4 regions of the Shigella flexneri 2a str. 301 genome follow, and region 1 is predicted to be linked to each of the others. Evidence: predicted binding sites of a transcription regulator. Region 1 holds the regulator's gene; each other region holds the start of a gene.
The links. Region 1 encodes sigma-54, which starts transcription at its own class of promoters, with help from an activator protein. Its sites were predicted from a motif close to GTTGGCACANNTTTCGCTNT; they were not measured.

Region 1 (5,271 bases):
ACGTTGAAGTCAACGCACTTGTGCCAGACTCTCAACTTCGCAGAATCACGACGGATAACGCGCAGATCAATCTGGTGACGCAGGATGTTACCTCTGAAGACCTCGTCACGTTATACGGAACAACATTTAACTCCAGCGGTCTGAAAATGCGCGGCAACTTACGCAGCAAGAACGCCGAGCTGATTGAAAAGGTTAGAACATCCTATGAAATTCAAAACAAACAAACTCAGCCTTAATCTTGTGCTTGCCAGCTCACTTCTGGCCGCCAGCATTCCGGCATTTGCCGTAACCGGAGACACTGATCAGCCGATCCACATTGAATCGGACCAGCAATCTCTTGATATGCAAGGCAACGTGGTTACCTTTACCGGTAATGTCATCGTCACCCAGGGCACCATCAAAATTAATGCCGACAAAGTGGTCGTTACCCGTCCGGGCGGCGAACAAGGTAAAGAAGTGATTGACGGATACGGTAAACCGGCAACGTTCTACCAGATGCAGGACAACGGTAAACCCGTTGAAGGTCACGCTTCCCAGATGCACTACGAACTGGCAAAAGATTTTGTCGTTCTGACGGGTAATGCTTATCTGCAGCAGGTCGATAGCAACATTAAGGGCGATAAGATCACTTACCTGGTGAAAGAGCAGAAAATGCAGGCTTTCAGCGACAAAGGCAAGCGCGTAACCACCGTTCTGGTGCCGTCGCAGCTGCAGGACAAAAACAACAAAGGCCAGACCCCGGCACAGAAGAAGGGTAATTAATTCGTTATGGCAACATTAACTGCAAAGAACCTTGCAAAAGCCTATAAAGGCCGTCGCGTGGTAGAAGACGTCAGCCTGACCGTCAACTCCGGGGAAATTGTCGGTCTGCTGGGGCCAAACGGTGCCGGTAAGACCACCACTTTCTACATGGTTGTAGGCATTGTGCCGCGCGATGCGGGCAACATCATTATTGATGATGACGATATCAGTCTGCTGCCTCTGCATGCACGCGCGCGCCGCGGTATCGGCTATCTGCCACAGGAAGCCTCCATTTTCCGTCGCCTCAGCGTTTACGATAACCTGATGGCGGTACTGCAAATTCGTGACGACTTGTCTGCTGAACAACGTGAAGACCGCGCGAACGAGCTGATGGAAGAGTTTCACATTGAGCACCTGCGTGACAGCATGGGGCAGTCACTCTCCGGGGGTGAACGTCGCCGTGTAGAAATTGCCCGCGCACTGGCTGCGAATCCGAAATTTATTCTGCTCGACGAACCGTTTGCCGGGGTTGACCCGATCTCGGTTATCGACATTAAACGCATCATTGAACACCTGCGCGACAGCGGCCTGGGCGTGCTGATCACTGACCACAACGTGCGTGAAACACTGGCGGTTTGTGAACGCGCTTATATCGTCAGTCAGGGGCATTTGATCGCCCACGGCACGCCTACAGAAATCTTACAAGACGAACACGTTAAGCGTGTATACCTTGGGGAAGACTTCAGACTCTGATAGGGTAGAAGTTTGCGACGTTTTAGCAGGAGAGTACGATTCTGAACATGAAGCAAGGTTTGCAACTCAGGCTTAGCCAACAACTGGCGATGACGCCACAGCTCCAACAGGCAATTCGTCTGTTGCAGTTGTCGACGCTGGAACTTCAGCAGGAGCTACAGCAGGCGCTGGAGAGTAATCCGCTGCTTGAGCAAATCGACACTCATGAAGAAATCGACACCCGCGAAACGCAAGACAGTGAAACGCTGGACACCGCCGACGCGCTCGAACAAAAAGAGATGCCGGAAGAGCTGCCGCTCGATGCCAGTTGGGACACCATTTACACCGCTGGTACACCATCCGGCACCAGCGGTGACTACATTGACGACGAGCTGCCGGTCTACCAGGGCGAAACGACGCAGACCTTGCAGGATTACCTGATGTGGCAGGTCGAGCTGACACCGTTTTCCGACACTGACCGCGCTATTGCTACCTCTATCGTCGATGCCGTTGATGAAACCGGTTATCTGACTGTCCCGCTGGAAGATATTCTCGAAAGTATGGGCGATGAAGAGATCGACATCGACGAGGTTGAAGCCGTCCTTAAGCGGATCCAACGGTTTGACCCGGTCGGTGTAGCGGCAAAAGATCTGCGTGACTGCCTGCTAATCCAACTCTCCCAATTCGATAAGACCACGCCGTGGCTGGAAGAGGCCAGATTGATCATTAGCGATCATCTCGATCTGTTAGCCAATCACGACTTCCGCACTTTAATGCGCGTCACGCGTCTGAAAGAAGATGTGCTGAAAGAAGCCGTCAATCTGATCCAGTCGCTCGATCCGCGCCCCGGGCAGTCGATCCAGACTGGCGAACCTGAGTATGTCATTCCAGATGTGCTGGTGCGTAAGCATAACGGTCACTGGACGGTAGAACTCAACAGTGACAGCATTCCGCGTCTGCAAATCAACCAGCACTACGCCTCGATGTGCAATAACGCGCGCAACGATGGTGACAGCCAGTTTATCCGCAGCAATCTGCAGGATGCCAAATGGTTGATCAAGAGTCTGGAAAGCCGTAACGATACGCTACTGCGCGTGAGTCGCTGTATCGTTGAACAGCAGCAAGCCTTCTTTGAGCAAGGTGAAGAATATATGAAACCGATGGTACTGGCCGATATCGCCCAGGCTGTCGAAATGCATGAATCGACGATATCTCGCGTGACCACGCAAAAATACCTGCATAGTCCACGAGGCATTTTTGAACTGAAGTATTTCTTTTCCAGTCACGTCAATACCGAGGGCGGCGGCGAAGCTTCCTCCACGGCGATTCGTGCACTGGTGAAGAAATTAATCGCGGCGGAAAACCCAGCGAAACCGTTGAGCGACAGCAAGTTAACCTCTTTGCTGTCGGAACAAGGTATCATGGTGGCACGCCGCACTGTTGCGAAGTACCGAGAGTCTTTATCCATTCCGCCGTCAAACCAGCGTAAACAGCTCGTTTGACCCAACCGATAAGGAAGACACTATGCAGCTCAACATTACCGGAAATAACGTCGAGATCACCGAGGCACTGCGCGAATTTGTTACAGCTAAATTTGCCAAACTTGAGCAATATTTTGACCGAATCAACCAGGTCTATGTTGTTCTGAAAGTGGAGAAAGTCACCCACACCTCAGATGCAACACTGCATGTAAACGGTGGTGAAATTCATGCCAGCGCGGAAGGTCAGGACATGTACGCTGCCATTGATGGCTTAATTGATAAGCTGGCACGCCAGTTGACCAAACATAAAGATAAACTGAAACAACACTAATTGTCCGGGCAATTAGCATGTGCATGGCGGCCTGTTGTGCGGCACAACGGGCCATTTGTACGGTTAATGCTCCGAGCCTGTTCCACTGTTTGAGTGGGCAGGTTCTTAGGTGAAATTATGACAAATAATGATACAACTCTACAGCTTAGCAGTGTTCTTAACAGGGAATGTACGCGAAGCCGCGTCCACTGTCAGAGCAAAAAACGCGCCCTGGAAATCATCAGCGAGCTGGCGGCGAAACAACTTAGCCTGCCGCCTCAGGTGGTTTTTGAAGCTATCCTGACGCGGGAAAAAATGGGCAGTACCGGTATCGGCAATGGTATTGCCATTCCGCATGGCAAACTTGAAGAAGATACTCTGCGTGCCGTTGGCGTTTTCGTTCAGCTCGAAACGCCTATAGCTTTCGATGCCATCGACAACCAACCGGTGGACTTACTTTTTGCCCTGCTGGTGCCGGCAGACCAAACTAAAACGCACCTGCATACTCTGTCGCTGGTGGCGAAACGTCTGGCGGACAAAACCATCTGCCGCCGTTTACGCGCAGCCCAGAGCGATGAAGAGCTGTATCAAATCATTACGGATACCGAAGGTACTCCGGATGAAGCGTAGTTATTCGGTAATGTCTCTTTTAGACGTTGTGAGGAGAAACAGTACATGGTACTGATGATCGTCAGCGGACGTTCAGGTTCAGGTAAATCTGTCGCCCTGCGTGCGCTGGAAGATATGGGTTTTTACTGCGTGGATAACCTTCCCGTAGTGTTGTTACCCGATCTGGCTCGAACTCTGGCCGATCGCGAGATTTCTGCCGCCGTCAGCATTGATGTTCGTAATATGCCGGAGTCACCAGAAATATTCGAACAGGCGATGAGTAACCTGCCTGACGCTTTCTCACCGCAACTACTGTTCCTGGATGCCGACCGTAATACCTTAATTCGTCGTTACAGTGACACGCGCCGACTGCATCCGCTTTCCAGCAAAAACCTGTCGCTGGAAAGTGCTATCGACAAAGAAAGCGATTTGCTGGAGCCTCTGCGTTCGCGAGCGGATCTGATTGTCGATACCTCAGAAATGTCCGTTCACGAGCTGGCTGAAATGCTGCGTACCCGTCTGCTGGGTAAACGTGAACGCGAACTGACCATGGTCTTTGAGTCTTTCGGCTTCAAACACGGTATCCCTATCGATGCAGATTACGTCTTTGACGTGCGCTTCTTGCCGAACCCGCACTGGGATCCGAAACTGCGTCCAATGACAGGTCTTGATAAACCTGTCGCCGCGTTCCTCGACCGCCACACAGAAGTACACAATTTTATCTACCAGACGCGAAGCTATCTTGAGCTATGGTTACCTATGCTGGAAACCAACAACCGTAGCTACCTGACGGTCGCCATTGGTTGTACCGGCGGGAAGCACCGTTCGGTGTATATTGCAGAGCAACTGGCAGACTACTTCCGCTCGCGCGGTAAAAACGTCCAGTCACGCCATCGTACGCTGGAAAAACGTAAACCATGACCGTCAAGCAAACTGTTGAAATCACAAACAAGCTGGGCATGCATGCCCGGCCTGCAATGAAGCTGTTTGAATTAATGCAGGGTTTTGACGCTGAAGTGCTGTTACGTAATGACGAAGGCACCGAGGCTGAAGCCAACAGCGTTATTGCGCTGCTGATGTTGGATTCTGCCAAAGGACGGCAGATTGAAGTTGAAGCGACCGGTCCACAGGAAGAGGAAGCACTGGCCGCCGTTATCGCCCTCTTTAATTCTGGTTTTGATGAAGATTAATCTTCATCACTTTGACATACAACTCCCTTCAAGCTCCCCCGACAATAAGAAAATCACGTACTGAAATCGTTCTCAATCAACGTCATTTGTACATTTTGTGCGCTTTTCACTTTCAGAAGAACCTTAAGAAAACCTTAAGAGGCATTGTTTAGGTTTTGTTTAAGTTAATCGACCATACTGGAGATCGTCAGAAAATATTTCCAGGAGA
Region 2 (5,271 bases), 1.7 Mb from region 1:
CAGATGGCTGGTCAGTTCCATCTGGCAGACCATTTTGACCTGCGGGTAGAGCGCCGGGTTCCCGGCATGTGTCTGGCGGGGGAAGGCTGCATCGTTCTCTGGTGTATCCGGTGTGCGCCAGAACACACCATCGATGGCCAGCAGGGTCAGGCCGCACCAGTGCGGATGCGGCGTGGCGTTATGCCAGAGCTGCGCTGTTTTCGTGAACACGCGGCGGACAGCCTCACTTCCCAGGCGCTGGCGGGCCTGAATAACGGCACTGGGGGCAACGAAGGGGCGATTGCCCGGCAGCATGATGTCCAGGCGATTCACAATCTGGTGAAGAGGTTCTTTACGCTCAAGCACCATGCCAACAATACACCAGACCATCATTTCGAGGGGAAGACGGCGCTTGCGTAGCGTTACAGTACCTGATTCGGCAAGGCAACGAGAGATGAGTTCGGGGTCGAGGTAATCCCCCAGAGAAGTCAGTGGGTTACGCAGAGAATCGTAACGGGATACCAGATCAAGAGCCTGTCCAATGTGCATAAAAAAATCCGGAAACAAGTGAGCGTTTCCGGATTCTTACACAGCCACTGGATCGGTCAACTGATCCTTAACTGATCGGCATTACTCCGGGCGGAGAGGGTTAACGTCGCTTAATATTGCGTAGGAGCGGGAACTGCCGAAGACGGATTCACCTGAGTTGGTGAAGTCGAAGGTACGGTAGTCGTTGCGCCACCGCTGGCCTGAACCGGCACGGCGGTTTGCTGTACCGGCACCAATGTCAGGTCGGCTTTAGTTCCGCCCTGGTTGATCACCGGCTGAACGGTATCGGTGATAAATACCAGTTTGTCATTCACGGTAATCGCCGCACTCAACAGAATACGCGCGTTCGGCTGAACATCTGCCGGGTTAAATGGCAGAACAAAGCTGAATGGTGACTGTTTACCTTCAGTACGCACCGCTTTCTGCGCCAGCACTTTTGACGGTGCATCGGCTAACGACGCGTCAGAAAGTGTCACGGTCAGCACAGCATCAGGCGGCAGTGCGACTTTCTGACGGATCCAGACAGTACCGGAGACATTCGGTTGCTGGATAGCAGGTTGTTGTGTTGCTGAAATAGACGTATTTGCAGCCGGGGCTGGCGTCTGAATATCCGCGCTTTTATCTGCGCAAGCCGCCAACGCAATCGCAACCGCTAAACCACTGGCCATGTGCACGAGTTTCATTCATTTCTCCTTATTATCAATGCACCAGCGGGCTAACTTTCCTCGCCGGAAGAGTGGTTAACAAAATAGTAACGTCAACAAGTGTGGCACACATCACGCATTTCTGCCTGTAATTAGCCCGTAATTCAGACTATTTCACCCATCGGACCAGTGGCAAATTTGCGTTATACTCAACTCACTTTGGCTTGCTGCGGCAGCTTTGTTACTGGAGAGTTATATGAGTCAGGCGCTAAAAAATTTACTGACATTGTTAAATCTGGAAAAAATTGAGGAAGGACTCTTTCGCGGCCAGAGTGAAGATTTAGGTTTACGCCAGGTGTTTGGCGGCCAGGTCGTGGGTCAGGCCTTGTATGCTGCAAAAGAGACCGTCCCGGAAGAGCGGCTGGTACATTCGTTTCACAGCTACTTTCTTCGCCCAGGCGATAGTAAGAAACCGATTATTTATGATGTCGAAACGCTGCGTGACGGTAACAGCTTCAGCGCCCGCCGGGTTGCTGCTATTCAAAACGGCAAACCGATTTTTTATATGACGGCCTCTTTCCAGGCACCAGAAGCGGGTTTCGAACATCAAAAAACAATGCCGTCCGCGCCAGCGCCTGATGGCCTGCCTTCGGAAACGCAAATCGCCCAATCGCTGGCGCACCTGCTGCCGCCAGTGCTTAAAGATAAATTCATCTGCGATCGTCCGCTGGAAGTCCGTCCGGTGGAGTTTCATAACCCACTGAAAGGTCACGTCGCAGAACCACATCGTCAGGTGTGGATCCGCGCAAATGGTAGCGTGCCGGATGACCTGCGCGTTCATCAGTATCTGCTCGGTTACGCTTCTGATCTTAACTTCCTGCCGGTAGCTCTACAGCCGCACTGCATCGGTTTTCTCGAACCGGGGATTCAGATTGCCACCATTGACCATTCCATGTGGTTCCATCGCCCGTTTAATTTGAATGAATGGCTGCTGTATAGCGTGGAGAGCACCTCGGCGTCCAGCGCACGCGGCTTTGTGCGCGGTGAGTTTTATACCCAAGACGGCGTGCTGGTTGCCTCGACCGTTCAGGAAGGGGTAATGCGTAATCACAATTAAAAAAATAGCCGGAGGTGAAAACCGTCCGGCTATTTTTTGCAGTGCTTGTTACGCGTTATAGGCATTCTCGCCGTGGCTGTTGACGTCCAGCCCTTCTCGCTCTTGTTCTTCCGGCACACGTAGGCCAACCGTCAGATCCGCCAGTTTGTAGCCAATAAATGCCACCACACCGGACCAGACGATCGTAATGGCGATGCTTTCCAACTGTACCAGCAACTGATGGCCCATCGTCACACCTTCAGCGAAGCCCACGCCGCCCAGAGAACTGGCGGCAAAAATCCCGGTCATGATACAGCCGACAATGCCACAAACGCCGTGCACACCGAAGACATCGCAGGGATCATCCACCCGCAGCAAGCGTTTGAGCATGGTAACGCCCCACAAACCCGCCAGACCAGCTACCACGCCGATAATCAACGCGCCGCCAACCCCAATGTAGCCGCACGCTGGCGTCACGCCGACCAGACCGGCAATCGCGCCAGAACACGCTCCCAGCAGAGAAGGCTTACCACGCAGCGCCCATTCACCGAAGATCCAGCCAAGAATTGCCGCCGCCGTTGCGACCACAGTATTCACAAATGCCAGTGCCGCGATTTCATTCGCCGTGCCCACTGACCCGGCGTTAAAGCCAAACCAACCGATATAGAGAATGGCAGTCCCGGTGAAGACCATCGGCAGGTTGTGCGGTTTAAACGCCTCTTTACCGAAGCCTACGCGTTTGCCTATCAGATACGCGCCCACCAGACCGGCGATTGCTGCGTTAATGTGCACCACCGTGCCACCCGCGAAATCCAGCGCACCGTGAGAAGCCAGCAAACCACCGCCCCACACCATATGCGCAATCGGAATGTAAGAGAGCGTCAGCCATACCACCACGAAAATCAACACAGCTGAGAAGCGGATTCGTTCCGCCAGCGCCCCAACTATCAAGCCTACGGTAATGCAGGCAAACGATCCCTGAAACGCTACGTGGATATACTGATAAATGCTGCCCATCACCGCCGTCAGTTCGATGTTTTTTAGCATCAACCAGTTAATGTTGCCGAAGAAGTTGTTGCCCTCACCAAACGCCAGCGAATAACCGTAAACCACCCAGAGAATACAGACCAGTGCAAACGTCACCGTCACCTGCGTCAGCATCGACAGCACGTTTTTGCCGCGAATCAACCCACCGTAAAACAGGGCAATCCCCGGAATAGTCATAAACAGCACCAGCGCAGTACAAATCATCATAAACGCATTGTCGGCTTTATCGGCCACCGCAGGTGCAGCCATTACCAGTCCCGGCAGCATCGCCAGTGAAGCAAGCCCAGTTTTTATCGTCGCTATCTTCATTTTTCGTTCCTGTTGCTGTGTGCCAGAGATTACAGCGCCGCTTCGTCGGCTTCGCCGGTACGAATACGAATGACGCGTTGCAATTCAGCGACGAAGATTTTGCCGTCGCCAATTTTTCCGGTGTAAGCCGCCTTACTGACGATATCGATCACTTCATCGAGTTGGTCATCAGCAATCGCCACATCAATTTTTACTTTTGGCAGGAAGTTGACGCTGTATTCCGCCCCCCGGTACAGCTCGGCATGCCCTTTCTGACGCCCGAAACCTTTCACTTCGGTGACGGTCAGGCCCTGAATACCAATGGAAGATAACGCTTCACGAACGTCTTCCAGCTTGAATGGTTTGATTATCACGGTCACCAGCTTCATAGATCCCCTCCGGTCAGAATTCGGTAATGGTTCTGCTACACGAAGAAGGTATTGCAAGCGGTGTGCCAGAAATGAAAAACGAGAAAGAGAGCAGGAAGTTAAGAAGATTGAAAATGAAAACGCACTATGACAGTGCACAGTGCGTTACATTTTTGCACCAACGATGAAATATTGCGCTATTCAGGCGCTCAATGATTCCTCTTCACGCACGCTGGCTGCCAGCTCTTCGCCCGCAAGTTGCAGTTGATACATCTGCCAGTAGCGTCCCTGGGCCGCCAGCAGTTGCTGGTGAGTGCCCTGCTCCACGGCTTGCCCACGATGAAGCACCAGAATGGTGTCGGCATCAATAATAGTTGATAAGCGGTGAGCAATCACCACCAGCGTGGTATGTTCACGCACCGCCGCCAGAGCATGTTGAATCGCCTGTTCAGTACCGGAGTCAATGCTGGCGGTTGCCTCATCAAGGATCAGGATTTGCGGCGTCTCCACCAGCACGCGCGCCAGTGCCAGCAGTTGCTTTTGCCCGACTGAGAGATTATTTCCCTGCTCGCCCAGCGGCGTATAAATACAATCACTCATGCTGCGCGCCAGCTCCGCCAGTTGCACGGTTTCCAGCGCCTGCCAGACGCGTTCTTCGGAGATATCCCGCCCCAGCGTCACATTAGCGAGGAAGGTATCCGCCAGCACCACCGGATCTTGCTGCACCATTGCCACGCCCTGGCGCAGCGCGCTATGACTTAGCGAACTTAATGGACGACCATCAAGGTGAATCTCACCTTCCGTTAGCGGGTAATAGCCCATCAATAAACTGGCGAGGGTACTTTTACCACTGCCGGTATGCCCGACCAGCGCCACAAAGTTACGCGAAGGCACAGAGAGATTAATGTTCTTTAGCACCAGATTGTCATCGCGATAAGCAAATGACACGTTATCGACTTCGATGGTGCCACTCTGTAACGGGTAATCATCATTGCCATATTGCTGGCGCGGTCCGTCCATCAGTTCAAACACGCGCTCACCAGCAACAACAGCCTGTTGCAGCATCGCCTGTTGCGTGGTCAGTTCGATTAAGGGTTCGTTAAGTCGCCCAAGATAGCTGATAAACGCATACAACACGCCCACTTCAATGGTGCCGCTGGCGGAGAAGCCAAACAGCATCAATAAGCCACAAAGAATGAGCGATGAAAACAGACTCAGCAGCGGACGCAGCAGAAAACCGTCGAGGCGCAGGGTTTGCATCCTAGCCATATAGTGTGAACGACTGGCCTCCCCCATACGT
Region 3 (5,271 bases), 730 kb from region 1:
TGAATATTACGCGGCTGCTGCTGTTCCTGGTAATGACTGATAGCGCGCTCAACCAGCGCCACTGCTTCGTCGATATCAAACGGTTTGGGCAGATAATCAAACGCCCCTTGTTGATAGGCGCTGACGGCAGCATCCAGATCGGAATGTGCGGTCATAATGATGACCGGAAGCATTGGATGGCGCTGTTTAATCTGCTTGAGCAGCGCCAGCCCGTCCATTCCCGGCATACGGATATCTGAAAGCAGCACATCCGGCGTTTTGCTCGCCAGCGCCTCCAGTACTTCCGCGCCGTTCTCAAATGTCGTACAGGTTAAACCCGCTCCAGCGAGCGCACGTTCAAGCACCCAACGGATGGAACTATCGTCATCGACTACCCAGACTATCCCTCGTTGCATAAACGTCACCTTTATTTCCTGATAGGCAGGTAAACCGAGAACTCGGTATGACCTGGCCAACTGGTAAATTCAATTTTGCCTGAATGCTGATCAATCAAATTACGGGCGATGGATAAGCCAAGCCCGGTGCCACCTTCGCGGCCGCTGACCATCGGGTAAAACAGCGTATCCTGCAAATGAGGCGGAATGCCCGGCCCGTTATCTTCCACATCAATCCGCGCCGCCAGCCGGTAGCGCTCGCCGTGTAAGGTCAGTTGAAACGCGGTGCGGGTACGCAGAATGATTTCACCGCCTTCCGGCCCCAGCGCCTGTAGCGCATTGCGCACAATATTCAGCAAGACCTGTTCAATTTGATCCGGGTCGTGCGCCAGTTCCGGCAGGCTGGGATCGTAATCACGAATCAACCGCACGTTGTCCGGCAGTTCCATCGACACCAGCGTTACCACGCGTTCAGCCACTTTGTGAATACTTTCGGTAACGCGCGTACCGGGCAGCTGCGGCCCCAACAGACGGTCGACCAAATTTCGCAGCCGGTCCGCCTGTTCGATAATCACTTTGGTATATTCGAGTAGTGATGGGTCAGGTAACGCTTTGCTGAGTAACTGCGCCGCGCCACGTAAACCGCCAAGCGGATTTTTAATCTCATGTGCCAGGCCGCGCACTAAATCACGGGCAGCTACTTGTTGAGCATGTTGTAGTTGTTCCTGGCTTAAGCGGCGCTGGTTATCCATCGGTGCCATCTCCAGCAGGATCATGCCGTCCGGCATACGCTGGGCCGTCACAGAAAGGATATGCGAGCGACCATCGATGACCAGCGTCACTTCGTTATCGGTAAAGCCTTGCCCCGCCTCCAGACTTTCTTGCATCAGCTCGATATTTAATGAGAAGTAGCTCAACAGTTCCGGTAACGGCGTACCAAACAATTTGCGGGAGCTTTGGGCGAGCAGTTGTTGCGCGGCGGGGTTGGCGTAATGGATCGCCAGATTGTCATCAATTAACAAAATACTGTTAATCAGCGAGTTGAGGATCTGCCCAGCATCGGGCTGCGTGCCTGTTGCCATAAAGCAGTCTCCTGAACAGGTTGCACCATTTTAGTGCATTATAGCTTTTTACGGATAAAAAGCGCGAAGCATCAGAGAATTGACGGAGAAAAAAGCCCATGCAGAGATGGGCTGAAAGTTTCCACGGCAACTAAATCCCGGCGTTGTGCGCCGGGTAGTACAACTTCAACTATTAGACGCTGTAGTACAGCTCAAACTCTACCGGATGCGGAGTCATACGCACGCGGTCATCTTCTTCGCGACGCAGAGCGATGTACGCATCGATCGCTTCATCCGTGAACACGCCACCGGCTTTCAGGAACTCGCGGTCCAGATCCAGTTCGTTCAGTGCTTCTTCCAGAGAGCCTGCAACCTGTGGGATCTCTTTCGCTTCTTCTGGCGGCAGGTCATACAGGTTTTTGTCCATGGCTTCGCCCGGATGGATCTTGTTCTTGATACCATCAAGACCGGCCATCAGCAGGGCAGCAAAGCACAGGTACGGGTTAGCTGCCGGATCTGGGAAACGTACTTCGATACGACGTGCTTTCGGAGAAGAAACCACCGGAATACGGATAGACGCAGAACGGTTACGCGCAGAGTAAGCCAGCATTACCGGTGCTTCGTAGCCCGGGACCAGACGCTTATAAGAGTTGGTGGTCGGGTTTGCCAGGGCGTTAATCGCTTTAGCGTGTTTGATTACGCCGCCAATGTAGTACAGCGCCTGCTCAGACAGACCTGCGTATTTGTCGCCTGCGAACAGGTTAACGCCGTTTTTAGACAGAGACATGTGGCAGTGCATACCGGAGCCGTTATCACCGAACATCGGTTTTGGCATAAAGGTCGCGGTTTTACCGAAGCGGTGCGCTACGTTATGCACGACATATTTGTAGATCTGAATTTCGTCAGCTTTTTTGGTCATGGTATTGAAGCGGGTAGCCACTTCGTTCTGACCAGCAGTCGCTACTTCGTGGTGATGGGCTTCAACCACCAGACCCATCTGTTCCATCACCAGACACATTTCAGAACGAATATCCTGAGCAGAGTCTACCGGCGGAACCGGGAAGTAACCGCCTTTCACTGCCGGACGGTGACCTTTGTTACCACCTTCGTATTGGGTGGAGGAGTTCCATGCGCCTTCGATATCGTCGATAGCAACGTGGGAACCGGAGATAGATGATCCGAAACGGATGTCATCGAACAGGAAGAATTCAGGTTCTGGCCCGAACAGTACGGTGTCGGCAATGCCAGTGGAACGCAGGTAATCTTCGGCGCGCTTCGCAATAGAGCGCGGGTCACGGTCATAGCCTTGCAGGGTGCCAGGTTCAAGGATGTCGCAACGGATAATCAGGGTGGAGTCGGCGAAGAACGGGTCAATCACTGCAGTGGATGCGTCTGGCATCAGCACCATGTCGGATTCGTTAATGCCTTTCCAGCCGCCAATCGAGGAGCCGTCAAACATTTTGCCTTCTTCGAAGAATTCAGCATTCACCTGATGAGCAGGGATAGTGACGTGTTGTTCTTTACCTTTGGTATCGGTGAAGCGCAAATCAACAAACTTCACTTCGTGCTCGTTCAGCATCGTCAGTACGTGTTCAGCGGACATACTTTAACTCTCCTGGATTGGTCATTGTCGTCGTGGTAACGAAATCTGCAATTATTTTGGCCGTGTCGCCGTAAAAAAGATAAAGCGAAATCTGTGCCAACTTTTAAATTGCCCCTAAAAGGCGTTATCATGCTTAACATCGTGCAAAAGGGCTGCACCATGATGTGAATGTTGCACCAATATAGTGCTTCAATGGAAACATTAAGCACCATATTGGTGCAATGACCTTTGGATAACCCTTTTTATGCTCCGTGAAAGCGATCACAAAGGGACTCTGCAATACTTGTTTGCGGAGGATGTTTGTGATCCTGTTTTGTAGTGCGATTAATCCGTGTACAATAACGCGCTATTTCTAATGCCTGAGGCAAAGTTGTGATCGAAAAATTGCGTAATATCGCCATCATCGCGCACGTAGACCATGGTAAAACCACCCTGGTAGACAAGCTGCTCCAACAATCCGGTACGTTCGACTCTCGTGCCGAAACCCAAGAGCGCGTGATGGACTCCAACGATTTGGAGAAAGAGCGTGGGATTACCATCCTCGCGAAAAACACCGCTATCAAATGGAATGATTACCGTATCAACATCGTTGATACCCCGGGGCACGCCGACTTCGGTGGTGAAGTTGAACGTGTAATGTCCATGGTAGACTCAGTGCTGCTGGTGGTTGACGCATTTGACGGCCCGATGCCGCAAACGCGCTTCGTAACCAAAAAAGCGTTTGCTTACGGCCTGAAGCCGATTGTTGTTATCAACAAAGTTGACCGCCCTGGCGCGCGTCCTGATTGGGTTGTGGATCAGGTATTCGATCTGTTCGTTAACCTCGACGCGACCGACGAGCAGCTGGACTTCCCGATCGTTTACGCTTCTGCGCTGAACGGTATCGCGGGTCTGGACCACGAAGATATGGCGGAAGACATGACCCCGCTGTATCAGGCGATTGTTGACCACGTTCCTGCGCCGGACGTTGACCTTGACGGTCCGTTCCAGATGCAGATTTCTCAGCTCGATTACAACAGCTATGTTGGCGTTATCGGCATTGGCCGCATCAAGCGTGGTAAAGTGAAGCCGAACCAGCAGGTTACTATCATCGATAGCGAAGGCAAAACCCGTAACGCGAAAGTCGGTAAAGTGCTGGGCCACCTCGGTCTGGAACGTATCGAAACCGATCTGGCGGAAGCTGGCGATATCGTGGCGATCACGGGCCTGGGCGAACTGAACATTTCTGACACCGTTTGCGACACGCAAAACGTTGAAGCGCTGCCGGCACTCTCCGTTGATGAGCCGACCGTTTCTATGTTCTTCTGCGTTAACACCTCGCCGTTCTGCGGTAAAGAAGGTAAGTTCGTAACGTCTCGTCAGATCCTCGATCGTCTGAACAAAGAACTGGTACACAACGTTGCGCTGCGCGTAGAAGAAACCGAAGACGCCGATGCGTTCCGCGTTTCTGGTCGTGGTGAACTGCACCTCTCTGTTCTTATCGAAAACATGCGTCGTGAAGGTTTCGAACTGGCGGTATCCCGTCCGAAAGTAATCTTCCGTGAAATAGACGGTCGTAAACAAGAGCCGTATGAAAACGTGACGCTGGACGTTGAAGAACAGCATCAGGGTTCTGTGATGCAGGCGCTGGGCGAACGTAAAGGCGACCTGAAAAACATGAATCCAGACGGTAAAGGCCGCGTACGTCTCGACTACGTGATCCCAAGCCGTGGTCTGATTGGCTTCCGTTCTGAGTTCATGACCATGACTTCCGGTACTGGTCTGCTGTACTCCACCTTCAGCCACTACGACGACGTACGTCCGGGCGAAGTGGGTCAGCGTCAGAACGGTGTACTGATCTCTAACGGTCAGGGTAAAGCTGTCGCGTTCGCGCTGTTCGGTCTGCAGGATCGCGGTAAGCTGTTCCTCGGTCACGGTGCAGAAGTTTACGAAGGTCAGATTATCGGTATTCATAGCCGCTCTAACGACCTGACTGTAAACTGCCTGACCGGTAAGAAACTGACCAACATGCGTGCTTCCGGTACTGACGAAGCTGTTGTTCTGGTTCCGCCTATCCGCATGACTCTGGAACAAGCTCTGGAGTTCATCGATGATGACGAACTGGTAGAAGTGACTCCGACCTCTATCCGTATTCGTAAACGTCACCTGACGGAAAACGATCGTCGCCGCGCCAACCGCGCACCGAAAGACGATTAATTTCGTTTTTTAGTCATAAAAAACCTGCCAGCGATGG
Region 4 (5,271 bases), 520 kb from region 1:
GCGTCCAGTCCCAGCAATTCGCAAACGCCGCGCACGGCAGGTTTAACCGGCAGCGCTGATTCAGAAATTTCAATACCACAACCGCAGGCTGCCGCGAACTCATGAACCACCGCGTTTACACCACCACGGGTGGCATCACGCAGCGCTTTCACGCCGGGAATGTCACGCAGCGTCTGAATAAGCGGCGTCAGCACCGCGCAGTCGCTGACCAGTTCGCCATCCAGCCCCAGCTGCTCACGCAGGTTAAGGATAGTCGCCCCGTGGTCGCCGAGTGTACCGCTAACCAGCAATACATCGCCTGCGGTTAGCGTCTGTGCGCCCCAGTGAATATTCGCCGGAATTGCGCCCATGCCAGCGGTGTTGATAAACAGTTTATCTGCCGCGCCGCGCTGCACCACTTTAGTATCGCCAGTAACGATGGCAATGCCTGCCGTGCGGGCGGTTTCTGCCATGCTGGTCACTACGGCTTTCAGTGTCTCCATCGGCAATCCTTCTTCGAGGATAAAGCCACAGGAGAGATAGCGCGGAATAGCGCCACTGCCCGCAACGTCATTCGCGGTGCCGCAAATCGCCAGCTTGCCGATATTACCGCCAGGAAAGAACAGCGGGTCAATGACGTAACTGTCGGTGGAGAACGCCAGACGGTCGCCTTCCGCTACCAGCTGCGCCAGATCAAGACGTGCCTGATCTTCCTGCTCTGCCAGCCACGGGTTGGCAAAGGCTTCCATAAACAGGCTGTTGATTAATTGCTGCATCGCCTGGCCGCCGCTGCCGTGGGCGAGTTGGATATTATTCACGCTTCACTCTCCTGCTGACGATACTGATACCACGCGGCGCACGCTCCTTCGGAGGAGACCATCAGTGCACCAAATGCGGTTTGAGGATTACAGGTGTTACCAAACAGCGGGCATTGATGCGGCTTACATTTGCCCGTTAATACCTCACCACAACGCGCGCGCGGGTCATCGCAGACCTGCTGCGGTGCCGGGCGGAAATGTGCTTCGGCATCGAATCGTTGATAATCCGGCGTCAGGTGCACGCCAGAAGATTCAATCACGCCTAAGCCGCGCCATTCGCTGTCGCCGTTGACACAGAACACATCGGCAATCGCCTGTTGCGCCAGTAGGTTACCGGCATCCGGTACCACCCGACGATACTGATTCTCTACCTTGCTGTGGGCCGCTATTTTCTGCTCCACCAGCATGACCACGCCTTGCAGTAGATCAAGGGGTTCGAAACCAGCGACCACCAGCGGACGATGAAAATCGCTGGCGATAAAATTATAGGCATCAGTGCCGATAACCATACTAACGTGGCCCGGCGCGAGGAACGCGTCGATACCGTTATCCGGCTGTTCCAGCAAACTGCGCAGCGTCGGGATAAGCGTAATGTGCTGGCAGAAGAAGTAAAAATTCTGCACATCACGCGCTTTCGCCTGTTGCAGAGTGATGGCGGTGGTCGGCATGGTGGTTTCAAAACCTAAGCCGAAGAACACCACTTTGCGGGTTGGATTCTCCTGCGCCAGTTTCAACGCATCCATCGGCGAGTAAACGATGCGCACATCGGCACCGCGTGCTTTTGCCTGCAACAGCGATCCCTGTTTCCCTGGTACGCGCATGGCGTCGCCAAAGGTACAGAAGATGACTTCCGGATGGCTGGCAATCTCCACGCAGGTGTCGATTCTACCCATCGGCAGTACGCACACCGGGCAACCCGGACCGTGGATAAACTCAACGTTTTCAGGCAGTAACTGGTCGAGGCCGAATTTAAAAATGGCGTGGGTATGACCGCCACACACTTCCATAATCCGCAGAGGGCGTTCGGCGGTGTAAGAGAGATGTGAAGCACGTTCGCGCAGATGCTCAATTAACTGCATCACCTGTTCCGGCGCGCGATATTCATCAACAAAACGCATTATTTTTCCTCGCCATACAACAGCGCGCCGACATCCGGCTCAACGTCAAACATGTTTTGTAAGGCGTCGAGAGTGTCGCGTGCTTCGGCTTCATTAATTACGCTCATGGCAAAGCCAACGTGAACCAGTACCCACTGGCCCACGCGCGGCTGACCGTTTTCATCGCAGCTGCCGACTAACGTTAAATCGACATCGCGCTGAATGCCGCAGACGTCGACTTTCGCCTGGTTGCCGTCAATGGTGCGGATCTGGCCGGGAACGCCTATGCACATCGCTGTGTCTCCAGCCAGTTCAGCCACTGGTCCATCCCTTCGCCGCTGGTGGCGGAAATAAGGATGATTTCAATTTCTGGATTGACTTCGCGGGCGCAGGCGATGCACTTCTCAACGTCAAAGTTGAGATACGGCAACAGGTCAACTTTGTTGAGCAGCATCAGCGAGGCGGCGGCAAACATATGCGGATATTTCAGCGGTTTGTCTTCACCTTCGGTAACGGAAAGCACCGCTACTTTGTGTTTTTCACCGAGATCGAAGCTGGCCGGGCATACGAGGTTGCCAACGTTTTCGATAAACAGAATACCGTTATCGTCCAGTGGCAGACGCGGTGCGGCGTCGGCAATCATCTGTGCGTCAAGATGGCAGCCTTTACCGGTGTTCACCTGAATCGCTGGTGTACCGGTAGCGCGAATGCGTGCGGCATCGTTCACGGTTTGCTGGTCGCCTTCAATAACCGCGCACGGAACGCTGTCTTTCAGGCGCATTAAGGTTTCCGTCAGCAGGGTGGTTTTACCGGAACCAGGGCTGGAAACCAGGTTGAGCACCAGTTGCTTGCGGGCAGCAAAGCGCGCGCGGTTGCGTTCAGCCAGACGGTTGTTTTTGTCCAGCACGTCAATTTCGACTTCCAGCATCCGACGCTGGCTCATGCCCGGTGTGTGAGTGCCCGCTTCGCCATGACCGTAATGCAGGTCGCCTTCTTCAGTCTGGCTGGGGGTAAATTCAGGCGCTTTAATGCCGGTGATTTTCATCTGCGGGCGTGCCGCCGGGGCAAATGGCGCGCTACGAAACGCGGAATGAGGGTTATGTTCATCACCCTCGATATACAGGTTGCCTTCACCGCAACCGCATGTTGTACACATCGCTCACTCCTGGTCTATTTCTATCCGCCGAATCTGTAAACCGTCGTCTGCCACAATCTGTAGCATGTCACCATGACACTGTGGACAGCGGCGGACGCGCTGGGTCAGTAGCGTCACATACTGTTGGCATGTTTCACACCAGCATTCGGCCTCTTGTTCTTCGAGGTGCAGTTTACAACCTTCCGCCACGCTGCCGCGGCAAACCAGATCAAAACAAAAGGCAAGAGAGCTGGTTTCGACACAAGAAAATGCGCCAATTTTGAGCCAGACCCCAGTTACGCGTTTTGCGCCGTGTTTTGCGGCCTGCTGTTCGATCAATTCCAGTGCCCGTTGGCAGAGGGTTATTTCGTGCATATCGCCTCCCATTAACTATTGCCAGCTACAAGCAATAATTGCGCCAGTGTTGATTATCCCTGCGGTGAATAATGTCGATGATGTCGAAATGACACGTCGACACGGCGACGAAATTCATCTTTAGCTTAAAAATCTCTTTAATAACAATAAATTAAAAGTTGGCACAAAAAATGCTTAAAGCTGGCATCTCTGTTAAACGAGTAACCTGACAATGACTATTTGGGAAATAAGCGAGAAAGCCGATTACATCGCACAGCGGCATCGTCGCCTACAGGACCAGTGGCACATCTACTGCAATTCGCTGGTTCAGGGGATCACGTTATCGAAAGCGCGCCTGCATCACGCCATGAGCTGCGCGCCGGACAAAGAACTCTGTTTCGTCCTTTTTGAACATTTTCGTATTTACGTCACCCTGGCGGATGGCTTTAACAGCCACACCATCGAGTATTACGTCGAAACAAAAGATGGCGAAGACAAACAGCGGATTGCGCAGGCGCAACTGAGCATTGACGGCATGATTGATGGCAAGGTCAACATCCGCGATCGCGAACAGGTTCTGGAACACTATCTCGAAAAAATCGCTGGCGTTTACGACAGCTTATACACCGCCATTGAAAACAATGTGCCGGTGAATTTAAGCCAACTGGTAAAGGGACAAAGCCCGGCAGCATGAGCTGAGGCTTTGCCCGTTTTGCAGGCGTTACGCCTGTTTGGGGATGGGCGTGTCGATGAGTGTCGAAAATGACATTTCATCGGCATGTTTTCGTCAAAAATGACAATCACCTGAGGAATGCCTGGTGAATCGTTTTGTAATTGCCGACTCCACGCTCTGTATCGGCTGCCACACCTGTGAGGCCGCCTGTTCAGAGACGCATCGCCAGCACGGCCTGCAATCAATGCCGCGCCTGAGAGTGATGCTCAATGAAAAAGAATCTGCGCCGCAGCTCTGTCACCACTGTGAAGATGCACCCTGCGCGGTGGTCTGCCCGGTTAACGCCATCACCCGCGTTGATGGGGCCGTGCAGTTGAATGAAAGTCTGTGCGTAAGCTGCAAACTGTGCGGCATCGCCTGCCCGTTTGGCGCAATTGAATTTTCCGGCAGCCGTCCGCTGGATATTCCGGCAAACGCCAATACCCCGAAAGCGCCACCGGCACCGCCTGCTCCGGCGCGTGTCAGCACATTGCTTGACTGGGTGCCAGGTATTCGCGCGATCGCCGTCAAATGTGACCTTTGTAGCTTTGATGAACAAGGTCCGGCCTGTGTGCGGATGTGCCCGACTAAAGCCCTGCATCTGGTGGATAACACCGATATCGCCCGCGTCAGCAAACGTAAGCGTGAGCTGACCTTTAACACGGACTTTGGCGATCTCACCTTGTTTCAGCAGGCTCAAAGTGGAGAGGCTAAATGAGCGCAATTTCCCTGATCAATAGCGGCGTGGCATGGTTTGTCGCCGCCGCTGTTCTGGCATTTCTCTTTTCAAAAAGCGCTAAGTGGCTGGATAGCCGGAATTGGCGGCGCGGTTGGTAGTCTGTATACGGCAGCCGCGGGCTTCACTGTACTGACTGGCGCGGTTGGCGTGAGCGGTGCGCTGTCGCTGGTAAGCTACGATGTGCAAATCTCCCCGCTTAACGCGATTTGGCTGATTACCCTCGGCCTTTGCGGTCTGTTTGTCAGCCTCTATAACATTGACTGGCATCGCCACGCGCAGGTGAAGTGCAACGGCTTGCAGATCAATATGTTGATGGCTGCCGCCGTCTGCGCCGTCATCGCCAGCAACCTCGGCATGTTCGTGGTAATGGCCGAAGTCATGGCCTTGTGTGCGGTGTTCCTCACCAGCAACAGCAAAGAGGGCAAACTGTGGTTTGC

Region 2: the regulator sigma-54 is predicted to act here: its motif matches at 4,043-4,062, upstream of glnK (nitrogen regulatory protein P-II 2).
Region 3: the regulator sigma-54 is predicted to act here: its motif matches at 3,120-3,139, upstream of glnA (glutamine synthetase).
Region 4: the regulator sigma-54 is predicted to act here: its motif matches at 3,562-3,581, upstream of hycA (formate hydrogenlyase regulatory protein HycA).

What each region holds. Positions count from the first base shown of each region.
Region 1 is NC_004337.2:3,335,344-3,340,614, forward strand. Features, by position in the region: gene yrbK (lipopolysaccharide exporter periplasmic protein LptC) at 1-236, shown strand, start outside; gene yhbN (lipopolysaccharide transport periplasmic protein LptA) at 205-762, shown strand; gene yhbG (ABC transporter ATP-binding protein) at 769-1,494, shown strand; gene rpoN (RNA polymerase factor sigma-54) at 1,542-2,975, shown strand; gene yhbH (ribosome hibernation promoting factor HPF) at 2,998-3,285, shown strand; gene ptsN (PTS system sugar transporter subunit IIA) at 3,403-3,894, shown strand; gene yhbJ (glmZ(sRNA)-inactivating NTPase) at 3,940-4,794, shown strand; gene ptsO (N-regulated PTS system (Npr) phosphohistidinoprotein-hexose phosphotransferase) at 4,791-5,063, shown strand.
Region 2 is NC_004337.2:406,412-411,682, reverse strand. Features, by position in the region: gene SF0399 (insertion sequence IS4 transposase InsG) at 1-546, opposite strand, end outside; gene ybaY (hypothetical protein) at 639-1,211, opposite strand; gene tesB (acyl-CoA thioesterase II) at 1,429-2,289, shown strand; gene amtB (ammonium transporter) at 2,338-3,624, opposite strand; gene glnK (nitrogen regulatory protein P-II 2) at 3,654-3,992, opposite strand; gene mdlB (multidrug transporter membrane protein\ATP-binding protein) at 4,173-5,271, opposite strand, start outside.
Region 3 is NC_004337.2:4,067,572-4,072,842, forward strand. Features, by position in the region: gene glnG (nitrogen regulation protein NR(I)) at 1-395, opposite strand, end outside; gene glnL (nitrogen regulation protein NR(II)) at 407-1,456, opposite strand; gene glnA (glutamine synthetase) at 1,629-3,038, opposite strand; gene yihK (GTP-binding protein) at 3,411-5,234, shown strand.
Region 4 is NC_004337.2:2,817,128-2,822,398, reverse strand. Features, by position in the region: gene hypE (hydrogenase expression/formation protein HypE) at 1-755, opposite strand, end outside; gene hypD (hydrogenase isoenzymes formation protein HypD) at 794-1,915, opposite strand; gene hypC (hydrogenase assembly chaperone) at 1,915-2,187, opposite strand; gene hypB (hydrogenase nickel incorporation protein HypB) at 2,178-3,050, opposite strand; gene hypA (hydrogenase nickel incorporation protein) at 3,054-3,416, opposite strand; gene hycA (formate hydrogenlyase regulatory protein HycA) at 3,616-4,077, shown strand; gene hycB (hydrogenase-3 iron-sulfur protein) at 4,202-4,813, shown strand; gene hycC (formate hydrogenlyase subunit 3) at 4,850-5,271, shown strand, end outside.